Thiocapsa bogorovii: one gene and its partner. The main gene of each other region encodes a partner of the protein of the gene in region 2 in a complex. Links are inferred from orthologs where the notes say so. Each region holds a gene or a part of one and is shown on either strand. Other genes may lie near its edges.

The links.
Region 1: the proteins of LT988_RS15180 (region 2) and LT988_RS02855 are in contact, whole or in part, in a crystal structure (PDB 1YFN), measured with the Escherichia coli proteins. The link is inferred for Thiocapsa bogorovii from one-to-one orthologs.

What each region holds. Positions count from the first base shown.
Region 1 is NZ_CP089309.1:579,919-584,559, reverse strand. Bases 1-2,985 are described here. They hold LT988_RS02855 (sigma-E factor negative regulatory protein), read left to right. Parts: upstream 1-1,206; coding sequence 1,207-1,764; downstream 1,765-2,985. Other genes in these bases: LT988_RS02845 (SoxR reducing system RseC family protein), read left to right, coding at 2,724-2,985; LT988_RS02850 (MucB/RseB C-terminal domain-containing protein), read left to right, coding at 1,748-2,716; rpoE (RNA polymerase sigma factor RpoE), read left to right, coding at 477-1,055; nadB (L-aspartate oxidase), read right to left, coding at 1-202. Outside these bases: more of LT988_RS02845, read left to right, coding at 2,986-3,206; LT988_RS02840 (DegQ family serine endoprotease), read left to right, coding at 3,383-4,641. UniProt on the Escherichia coli protein: An anti-sigma factor for extracytoplasmic function (ECF) sigma factor sigma-E (RpoE). ECF sigma factors are held in an inactive form by an anti-sigma factor until released by regulated intramembrane proteolysis (RIP).
Region 2 is NZ_CP089309.1:3,375,366-3,381,617, forward strand. What follows is about bases 1,460-4,399. They hold LT988_RS15180 (ClpXP protease specificity-enhancing factor), read left to right. Parts: upstream 1,460-2,646; coding sequence 2,647-3,153; downstream 3,154-4,399. Other genes in these bases: LT988_RS15170 (cytochrome c1), read left to right, coding at 1,460-1,786; sspA (stringent starvation protein SspA), read left to right, coding at 2,000-2,635; LT988_RS15185 (DUF3301 domain-containing protein), read right to left, coding at 3,329-3,643; LT988_RS15190 (hypothetical protein), read left to right, coding at 3,868-4,290. Outside these bases: LT988_RS15165 (cytochrome b), read left to right, coding at 1-1,061; more of LT988_RS15170, read left to right, coding at 1,058-1,459; LT988_RS15195 (DMT family transporter), read left to right, coding at 4,482-4,808; LT988_RS15200 (AI-2E family transporter), read right to left, coding at 4,834-5,901; LT988_RS15205 (hypothetical protein), read right to left, coding at 5,910-6,252. UniProt on the Escherichia coli protein: Enhances recognition of ssrA-tagged proteins by the ClpX-ClpP protease; the ssrA degradation tag (AANDENYALAA) is added trans-translationally to proteins that are stalled on the ribosome, freeing the ribosome and targeting stalled peptides for degradation.

The DNA.
Region 1 (4,641 bases), 2.8 Mb from region 2 along the record:
CCTGGACGTGCGATTCGATCGAGTCCGTCGCATCCAGCACGGCCGAAATGCCGCCTTGCGCATAGAGCGTGCTTCCTTCTTTGAGCTCGCGCTTGGAGATGACGGCGACCGACAGATCCTCGTGCAGTCGCAGTGCGAGGCTTAGTCCCGCGGCGCCGCTGCCGAGAATCAGGACGTCGTGGCGGTAAGGCGTGGTTGGCATGATCGGAACCTTCGTTTGGGGATCTCACGGGCGTCGAGGTCGGCGACGTGTTGAGGTTCGACGTCTTGGCGACCCTTCGATCCCCAACGTGATCGGGTTGAGTTTGGGTGATCGGCGCGGTTCGCCGTAAACTCGCCCATTTCATGGGCGGGATCAAGGTTTGTCGCTTTTTTTAGGGGGCCTCGGCCGCAATTGAGGAGGCTCACGAACTTCCGAATCGGGGAATTGTCCATGCCAACGGGATTGCTGGTCAGCAGCGCCAAGGCTCGTGTCCATGTCTGAGCGCACCGCCGATCAGGAGCTTGTGACGCGCGCCCAGAACGGAGACAAGCGCGCGTTCGACTTGCTGGTGTTGAAGTATCAGCAGAGGGTGGCAAACCTGATTTCCCGCTACGTCCGCGACCCGAGCGAGGTGATGGACGTCAGTCAGGATGCCTTCCTGAAGGCATATCGCGCACTCCCTGCGTTTCGCGGCGAGAGTGCGTTTTACACCTGGCTGTATCGCATCGCGGTGAACACGGTAAAGAATCACTTAGTGGCACAGGGACGTCGTCCTCCGGGAGACGATGTCGAGGCCGAGGTCGCCGAGCAAATGGATATGGGCGTTCGCCTTCGTGACTCGGGGACGCCCGAACGGCTCGCTCTGACCGAAGAGATCGCACAAACGGTTCAGCGCGCGCTCGACGACCTCCCCGACGATCTGCGCACGGCCATTGTTCTGCGCGAGCTCGAGGGTATGAGCTACGAAGAGATCGCGACCGCAATGGCGTGCCCGATCGGTACAGTGCGCTCACGCATCTTCCGGGCCCGCGACGCAATCGACAAGCGGTTGAGGCCGCTCCTCGAACCATGATGATCCCGACGCGTCAAACAGGCAGCGAGGACGATTGCTCCAGATGCGGTGCGGTTTCCTCATCGGCCAGCTCGCCGGGCCCGCGATCTCGAGATCCGGGCGCGACGACGGCCATCCCAACGACACGACTTCTCAGCCCAGGCATGAAGCAATGAGCGACGAGCTACGACAACGCATTTCCGAGCTTCAGGACGGCGAGCTCGATCCCGCCGGCACCGCGCGACTGGTCGATGCCATGGCAGGCAATCCGGGCCTGCGAGGTACATGGGAGCGCTACCATACGATTGGTCTGGCGATTCGGGGCGAGTCCGTTCACGCAACCCGTCGAGGTGTTGCCGATGTGGTTCGCGAACGCATCGCGCATGAGCCGACGGTCTTGGCCCCGCCCCGCGGCGATGCGAAGCCGCCGAAGGCCAAGAGGCCGGTCGCAGCCGTGGCGCTCGCGGCAGCAGCCGCCTTTCTCGCGGTTTTCGTCGTCCCCGGGCTGTTCGACGGCGTGAGTCCACTCCCGAGCGTCCGCACGGCGCCGACCCTCGCTGCGCAACCGGGAGTTGTGGCGATACCGGCGCAGCGCTGGGACTTGGAGCACCCCGAATTGGCCAACAAGCTCGATCTTTTCCTCGTTACCCACCAAGAAACCGCCCCGACGACCGGGGCCAAGGGCATGCTGCCTTATGCGACCTTTGTCGGTTATGAAGCGGGTCGCTGATTCATGGCTCCCGGCCCGGTTGGGCATATTCTTCTTGCTCGCGCTCGTGGTCCAGGCGAGCCTTGCGGATGACGTGATCCAGCGCGCGAGTGATCTGCTTCAAAGGATGGCCGATGCGCTGAAGTCGCTCAACTACGAAGGAACCTTGGTTTACTCTCACGAGAACCGGCTCGAAGCCCTTCACCTGGTCCACCGCTACGAGGAGGGACAGGTTCAAGAGCGGTTACTCTCCCTGAACGGCCCGGTGCGGGCCGTGACCCGCGAACCCGACCGGGTGATGTGCGTGCTGCCCGACGGGCATCCGATCTCGGTCAAACGTCCATCCGGCGCAGGCGGACTCTTGAATACCGACGGAATATTCCCGGAGCATCTCGGTGATCACTATCGCATCGAGATCCAGGGTATCGCGCGGGTCGCCGGTCGTGATACCGAGGTGGTCGGTATTATTCCGCGCGATGATTTGAGGTACGGGTACCGGTTTTATGTCGATCAGGAAACCTTTCTTCCGCTGAAGTCGGATCTGATCGACAGCAACGGTGCATCGCTGGAGCAGTTGATGTTCACCGCCATCACAGTCGACGGGAATACCCCGACCGTATCTGCGCGGGTTGAGGAATCCGGACTGCGGGGCGCCCCCGTGGCCCCCGTCGAAGGCCGCTGGCGCTTCGACGAGCCTCCGGTGGGATTTCAATTGGTGAGTCAGGGCGTGATGGACAATCCGAGTGGCGCGCTGGTCGAGCACTTCCTCTTTACCGATCGGCTTTCCGCGTACTCGATCTATATCGAAGACGACACCCGCGACGGGCTGCGTGGATCGACCCACATCGGTGCCGTACATGCGGCCGGGCGGCAGATCGACGGCTACCAGATTACGGCCGTCGGGGAGGTTCCGCCCGAGACCGTCGAAGCGGCCGTGCTCAGTGTACGGCGCGTCGACGATCCGTCGGACTAATCCGCCGATGATCGAGGAATCAGGTGTCGTCGTCTCGACCGAAGGCCGTTATGCCTGGGTCCGTATCACGCGGCGCTCGGTCTGCGGCGGTTGCGCCGCAAACGGCGCCTGCGGTACATCTTTGATCGAGCGCTTTTTCGGGCGCGGCTCGATGCAGGTTCGAGCGCTGAATCAGGTGGACGCATCGGTCGGCGAGCGGGTGATGCTCGCGATCTCGGAGCGTGGCCTTCTTTCGGCGTCTTTCGCGGTCTACTTTGCACCCTTGGTCGGTCTGCTCGGCGGTGCGTTCGCGGGAGATGCCCTGCTTACCGGAGTCGCCGAAGGCGCCTGGACGGATGCGGGGGCTCTGGTCGGTGCTGCACTCGGCTTCGGTCTGGCGTTGTTCTGGCTGCGCGGCTACAGTGCGCGCTCATGGAGCCGTCCGGAGCAGCAAGCGGTGGTGTCCCGGATCGAGCAGGGCGTGCCGGTACAGATCCTTCCGGGGCCCTGATCCGAATCGACCCCGAGACGACCGTCGACGCGAGCGTTCGGCGACACAAAACGCAGGGCCGGTCCGGCCCGGCGGTCGAGCGTGTTTAGATACCCTCCAAATCCTTTTTCCGCCACGTCCGGCAACGCCGTCATCGAGGCGGCCAGCCGATCGAATCCACTGATCCCGGAGCATTCATGCGTCCCATACCAACCTTCTCCTTCGCCCTCGCGGCATTGGTCTGCGGCGCGCTCATGCCGGGTCTTGCGGCCAGCCGTATGCTTCCCGACTTCGTGGATCTGGTCGCCGAGAACGCCCCCTCCGTCGTCAACATCAGTACGAAACAGGCGCAGGTGACGGTCGAGCAGTTGCCGGAGTTTTCCGTTCCCGACCTCCCGGAAGAGAGCCCCTTGCAGGATTTCTTTCGGCATTTCTTCGGCGAGGACGGCGAGCTGCCGAACGATAGCCTCCCGTCGCGCTCGCTCGGATCCGGGTTCATCGTCTCGACCGACGGATTCGTCCTAACCAACGCCCATGTCGTGGAGGGTGCCGAAGAGATCATCGTGCGCACCAGCGATCGGCGCGAATTCGTGGCCTCCCTGGTCGGAACCGACAAGCGCAGCGACATTGCATTGCTCAAGATCGAGGGCGAGGGGCTCCCGGCGGTCAAAATCGGCGCCGCTCAAGACCTCAAGGTCGGCGAGTGGGTGCTGGCGATCGGCTCGCCTTTCGGGTTCGAATCCTCGGCCACGGCCGGCATTGTCAGTGCCAAGGGCCGCAGCCTCCCGAGCGAGAACTATATCCCGTTCATCCAGACCGATGTGGCCATCAATCCGGGAAATTCGGGCGGGCCCCTGTTCAACCTCGACGGCGAGGTGGTCGGTGTCAACAGCCAAATCTACAGCCGCACGGGAGGCTTCATGGGGCTCTCGTTCTCGATCCCGATCGACGTCGTGATGGACGTGGTCGACCAGTTGCAGACCAAAGGTCGGGTCAGTCGCGGTTGGCTCGGCGTGTTGATTCAGGACGTGACCCGCGAGCTGGCCGAGAGTTTCGGTATGAAGCAGCCCCGCGGCGCATTGGTGGCCCAGATCCTTCCGGGGAGTCCTGCCGAGGGGGCGAAGGTCCGTCCCGGCGATATCATCGTCACCTACAACGGACGCGACATTCTGACCTCGAGCGCATTGCCTCCGATGGTGGGGATTACGCCGGTCGGCGATCGGGTGACGCTGCAAGTGCTCAGGGGCGGCGAGCTGGTCGATCTCGAGGTCGAGATCGGCGAGCTGCCCGAGGAAGATCAACTCGCCGCGCGGCCGAGCGAGCCGGAGAAGGCGTCTGCGAATCGGATCGGTCTCTTCGTCAGCGAGATCACACCGGAGCAGCGCGAAGAGTTGTCCGTCACCGGCGGTGGCGTGCTGGTGGAGGGCGTCGAGCGCGGGCCTGCGGAGCAGGCGGG
Region 2 (6,252 bases):
GCTACAAACCGTCTGCCGCCGAGGCGTTCGCGTCGGTCGAGTACATCATGCGCGATGTCGAGTGGGGGTGGTTGATCCGTTACATCCACTCCACAGGTGCATCGGCCTTCTTCATCGTGATCTATCTGCACATGTTTCGTGCCTTGCTGTGGGGCTCCTATCGCAAGCCGCGCGAGCTGCTCTGGATCATCGGCGTCGTGATCTATCTGGCGATGATGGCTACCGCCTTCTTCGGCTATCTCCTGCCGTGGGGACAGATGTCGTTCTGGGGTGCACAGGTTATCGTGAATCTGTTCGCGGCGGTCCCGGTGGTCGGCGACGATCTTGCCGTCTGGGTACGCGGTGATTACGTCATCTCGGATACGACGCTCAACCGCTTCTTTGCCTTCCACTTCCTCTTACCGTTCGTTTTGGCGGCCTTGGTGTTTCTGCATATCGTCGCACTCCACCATGTCGGGTCCAACAACCCGGACGGCGTGGAGATCAAGGAAGGTCCGAAGGGCAACCGCTGGAGCGACAAGGCACCGGCGGACGGGATCCCCTTCCACCCCTACTACACGGTGAAGGATCTCGTCGGCGTGGTCGTGTTCCTCGCGATCTTCTCGGCCATCGTCTTCTACGCCCCGACCATGGGCGGACTCTTCATCGAGGCGCCGAACTTCCAGCCGGCCAATCCCTTCCAGACCCCTGCGCATATTGCGCCGGTTTGGTATTTCACGCCCTTCTACGCGATGCTGCGGGCAGTGCCGCCGATGTGGGGGTCGCAGTTCCCCGGCGTTGTCGTGATGTTCGCGGCGATCTTGATCCTTTTCGCGCTGCCTTGGCTTGACCGCAGCAAGGTCAAGTCGATGCGCTATAAGGGTCCGATCTTCAAGGTCATGACCGGGGTCTTTGCGGTGTCCTTCGTCGTCTTGGCGTGGCTGGGACTGCAACCTGCGGATCCTTTCTTGACCCTGCTGGCGCAGATCTTCACGTCGCTCTATTTCGCCTACTTCCTGCTGATGCCGATCTATAGCTCGATCGACAAGACCAAGCCCGTTCCGGAGAGGGTGACCTCATGAGAAAGCTGATCATTGCCACCTTGGCGCTGTTGATGCCCGCCGTCGGCTTCGCCGCGGGCGGCCATGTCGAGTTGGAGAAGGCAGACATCGATCTCAGCGATCAAGCATCACTCCAGCGCGGGGCGAAGTATTTCGTCAACTACTGCATGGCGTGTCACTCGCTCAGCCACATGCGTTACTCACGCATGGCGGACGATCTGGGAATCGATGACAAGTCGCTGCGCGAGAACCTCTTGTTTGGTGACGCACAGCCGACCGACATGATGAAGAACGCGATGCGGCCCGCAGACGGCGAAGTCTGGTTCGGCACCGCGGTTCCCGACCTCACGTTGGTGACGCGCTGGCGCAGCCCGGACTGGGTCTACACCTATCTGAAGAGTTTCTATGCTGACCCTACGCGGCCGTACGGCGTGAACAACGTGATCTTCCCTCTGGTGGGCATGCCTCACGTTCTGGGTGATCTGCAGGGGACGCAGGAAGCGATCGTGGAAGAGCATGCCGGTCACGAGCCGACCATCGCCGGTGTGAAACTCACCCAGCCCGGAAGTCTGGCCCCCGAGGAATACGACAACATGGTGAGGGACATCACCGCGTTTCTGACCTACGCGGGCGAGCCGAGCCAGATGGAGCGGCGCAGGGTGGGGATCTATGTCTTGCTGTTCCTGGGTCTCTTTTTCATCGTGGCCTATGCTCTGAAGAAGGAATACTGGAAAGACGTTCACTGAGAATCGTCGCGCGCCGCATCGGTCTCGATCCATCGAGGCCGATGCGGCTCCTCTCTTTTTGACGGTTCGGGCCGGAGCACCCGGTTTCGGGCCGCGACCCGCGATGCACTGTTCACTCATGAGCGCAATGCTCAAGGCAGCTGACCCGGATGGTCGGCGATACCTGTTCCTCGGGCCCGACCGGGCTTTGTCCACACGCTGGAGAAGGGAAGAATGGCTGTGGCTGCGAGTAGACGATCCGTGATGACGCTATTTTCCGATCCCACCTGTCCCTATTGCCACCGTGTTCGGATGGTGCTCGCCGAGAAGGGTATCGCGGTCGACGTGGTCGATGTCGATGCAAACGACCTGCCGGACGAGGTGATGGACTTCAACCCTTACGGGACCGTGCCGACGCTCGTCGATCGGGATCTGCGACTCTACGAGTCGCGGATTATCATGGAGTATCTGGATGAACGCTTCCCTCATCCTCCTTTGCTGCCCGTCGATCCGGTTTCGCGTGCCAGCGCCCGGCTGTTCATGTATCGCATCGACCGCGATTGGTACACCCTGATGGGTCGTATTCGGCTGGGGAGCCCGGCGGAAGCGGAACAGGCGCGCAAGGAGCTGCGCGAGAGCCTGGTTGTGACCGCGCCGGTGTTCGGTGCTCACACCTTCTTTATGAACGACGAGTTCTCTCTGGTCGATTGCTGCATCGCACCGCTGCTGTGGCGCCTGCCTGTTCTCGGCATCGAGCTGCCGCCTCAGGCCGAGGCGTTGCGGGTTTACATGCGACGCATCTTTGCCAGCGACGCCTTTCGCAAGAGCCTCACCGAGGCCGAGAAGGAGATGATCGCGGACGTGTCCTGATGGAGGGCTCGATGGAAAGTGAGATCGACACGATGACCTCGACCAAACCTTATCTGATCCGGGCGATCTACGAGTGGATCCTGGACAACGATATGACGCCCCATTTGGTGGTGGATGTCCGTTACCCCGGTGTCCAGGCGCCGAAGGAGTTCGTCGAGGACGAGCGTTTGGTGCTGAATCTTTCGCCGAGTGCGGTGCGTTCGCTGGTCCTGGGAAACGATCAGATCGAGTTCAACGCGCGTTTCGGCGGTGTGGCACGCGACGTCTATTTTCCCGTCGAAGCGGTGCTGGGTATCTTCACGCGCGAAAACGGTCAGGGGATGGTCTTCCCCGAGCTGGCCTATCCGCTTCCCGGCGAGCCCGAGATCGATTCCGATGCGACCCTCGAGCAGGGCCCAAGCAAGCCGCGATCGGTCGGTCGGCCTCAGGGCATGATTCAGGAACCCAAAGGGCCTAAATCACCGTCGGGAAAAGGAAAAAAGAAGGCTGGCGGTCCGACGCTGAAGGTCGTCAAGTAAGCTCTTCACCTCGTCTTTGCCCCCTTGGTCGACGCGACCCGGATTCCCACGTCAAGCGTGACCCGATGAGCGCTGCGGCCGACACAGCCCCAGCACCCTGAACCGCGTCGCGGCGTACCGGGTGAACGCGAAGCCCAAACCCCGTGGAGGCGCCGCGTGTCCCTCTCGGAGCGGGTCAGGCGTCCTGCGTCTGTGTCGGCAGGCCGAAACTGAGATCCTCGAGCGCCATTCCCCGCATCACGAGATAGCCGCTGCGGCGTCCGACGCCTTCCTCGCTGAAGTCGAAGCGATAGACGCGCCGCAGCCTCAAGCCTTCCGACCGCCAGGCGAGACCAAGTCGCCGCAAGGCGACCGTTTGATCTAGAAATTGAAGCTCCCGTTGTTTGCACGCGCTTTTGCAGACCTCCGTTGCGATTTCGCGTGCGCGCATACTGTCGAGCCAGAACCAGCCGAGCAAAAGAAGGAAAAAGACGGCGAGCAGGTTGCTCATGAAGGCAGGTCCTCGAGTGTGGCGAACGGGCAACGGTGATCTCATGCTCGCGGGGTTCCGACGTACTCGCCGTGTCGGGGTGGCGCACCCGACGCCCGCGCCCGGCGAAATCCGAGCATGTCGCCATCATGCGCGGTCGCGGCGGCGAGCGATGTGTCCGGCTGCGCGGTGACGGGTGGTTTCAGTATACTGACCGTCCCTCAACAAACGCGGGAGTGACCGAGATGAAGAGACAGATCCTCACGGCCGTCATCGTGTCATGCACGACCATCGGGCTCGTTGCTTGCGGACAAGACCAAGCGCCGGTCGAGGAGGCTGCCGCTCCGCCCGCACAGGAGCCGACGATGCTCGATCGGGCGGTCGAGACGGCCAAGGATGCCTCCGATCGTGTCGGCGCGGCCGCGACTGCCGCCAAGGATACCGCCTCTGAGGCTGCGGCGTCGGCGATGGAACAGGCCTCGGTCGTGGGCGAGCGCGCCGAGACGGAAGCCAAGGAGATGATCGAGCAGGTCAAGAGCTTCCTGGCGGAGGATAAGGAGGACATGGCGCGTGAGCTCATGAGCAAGTTGTCGGCCATGAAGGATTCGGTCTCCGAAACAGTGCGCGCCGAGATCGAACGTCTCGAGGCGATGTTCTCCGACGCCTGAGCAGCGGGCTGCAGAAACCCTTCGGGACACCTTCCGCGCGGGCGTCGGGCGGGCGTCATCCGGTATACGTTGCCGGCGCGGCGACGCGGACTCGGTTTCCTCCCCGCTCCCGCGTGGAAGGCACTTCAGGGCCGTTCAGCTGCCGGATCCAGGTTGCATCGTTGCGTGAAGATCTCGGTAGGGTGTCGCTTATGGCTTGGCTCTTTCTTGTTGTTGCCGGTATCTTCGAATGGGGCTGGCCCGTCGGCTTGAAGCTCGGGATGACCGAGTCGGGGCTCCGCTGGGGCTGGATCGGTTTCGCCGTAATCTGCATCGTGGCCAGCGGCGCCTGCTTGCTCGTCGCACAGAAGAGCATTCCCATGGGCACGGCCTATGCCGTCTGGACGGGTATCGGTGCTGTCGGGGCCTTCGTCATCGGTATTGTCCTGTTCGCCGAGCCGGCGACTTTCCTGCGGTTCTTCTTCGTCGGCATGATCGTTCTGGGCATCGTGGGATTGAAGTTGGCCTCCGGTCCTTGAGATGACGGAGCGCCCTGCCCGGTGCTCAATCGAGATGCCGGATCTGAGGATCGCGCTGCGGCTCCCTGATCTCGGGCCCCAGCAGGATGGCGATCGGCCGCGTTTGCGGGTTGGTGTCCAGCGCGATCTTGAGCGACATGGTCAGCGGTACCGACAGAAACATGCCGACCGGTCCCAGAACCCATCCCCAGAACACCAACGAGACGAAGACCACCAGGGTGGAGAGTCCGAGCCCGTATCCCATGATTTTCGGCTCCAGGATGCTCCCGACCAGGGTGTTGACCACTAAATAGCCCAGTGCAACAAGCAGTGCGCTCTGCAGATCGATTTGAACGAGCGCAAGCAATACGGCCGGAATCGCGGCCAGGATGGAGCCGATGGTGGGGACGAAGTTCAGCAGAAAGGCGATCAAGGCCCAAAGCACCGCATAATCCACCCCGAGGATTGTCAACCAGGCCCAAATCACGAGGCCGGTTCCTAGGCTGGTCAGGCTCTTGATCCCCATGTAGCGGTTGATGCTGTCGAGGACGACTCGCAGCTGCTTGGTCGAGGTCTCCGGCGAGGTGAGTGCGGCCCGCAGCTTGGCCGGCAGCCCGGCCGCTTCCAGCAGGATGAAGACCACGGTCAGCAGGATGAGAAAGGCATTGGCAAGGACCCCGCTGAGTCCGGATACCAGGTCTCCCGCCATCTCCAAGACACGTGCGGGGTCGATATAGGTCTGCAGCGCCTCCCGCGAGGTATGGAAACCGATGCCGTCGAGCCATCGTGCGAGGTCGTCGATCAACAGCTTCAGGCGGTCCTGATACTCCGGGAGGCTGGCATTGAAGCCGTCGAGCGACCCCGCGACCAGGATCGCAAGAACGCTTCCCAGGCCGGCAATCGCCAGGACAACCAGCAGCATCGCGGCCCAGTTTGGCGCACCCCGCTCGCGCAGCGTGCGCAGCGGCGGCGTCGCGATGACGGCGATAAAGACGGCGAGCAGAAAAGGCGTCATCAGAGACGCCGCCGCCCGCATCCCCGCGACGACGATGATGAAGGCCGCGAGGGCAACCAGGAAACGCGTGGCGGGCCCGAGGCCGGGATTGGTGCCCATGTGTCGCGCTAGCGGGTGGCTCGGCTTTGGCCGACCGAGGCGAACCTCGGTAGGCCCGATTCCAGCCACCAGGTGTTGGTCGCCGCGTCCCAACGCCACACCTGTCGGTCTGTCAACTGCTTGACGACCTGCGCGTCTTCGAACAGATAGTCGATGACGACGACCTGAGTGGCGCTGTCGTCCGCTTGGACGACCGGAGGTAGGGTCACGTCGTAGCCGGTGATGCGCAGCTCCGAGAATGCCTCGGGAAGCTCCCCGCTTTTGCGTTGATCCGGATGCAGGAATCCGAGCGCCGTCTCGTAATAACCCCAGCGCAGGGCGGATTGATAGCCGGTGGTGGCGGCTTGTAGC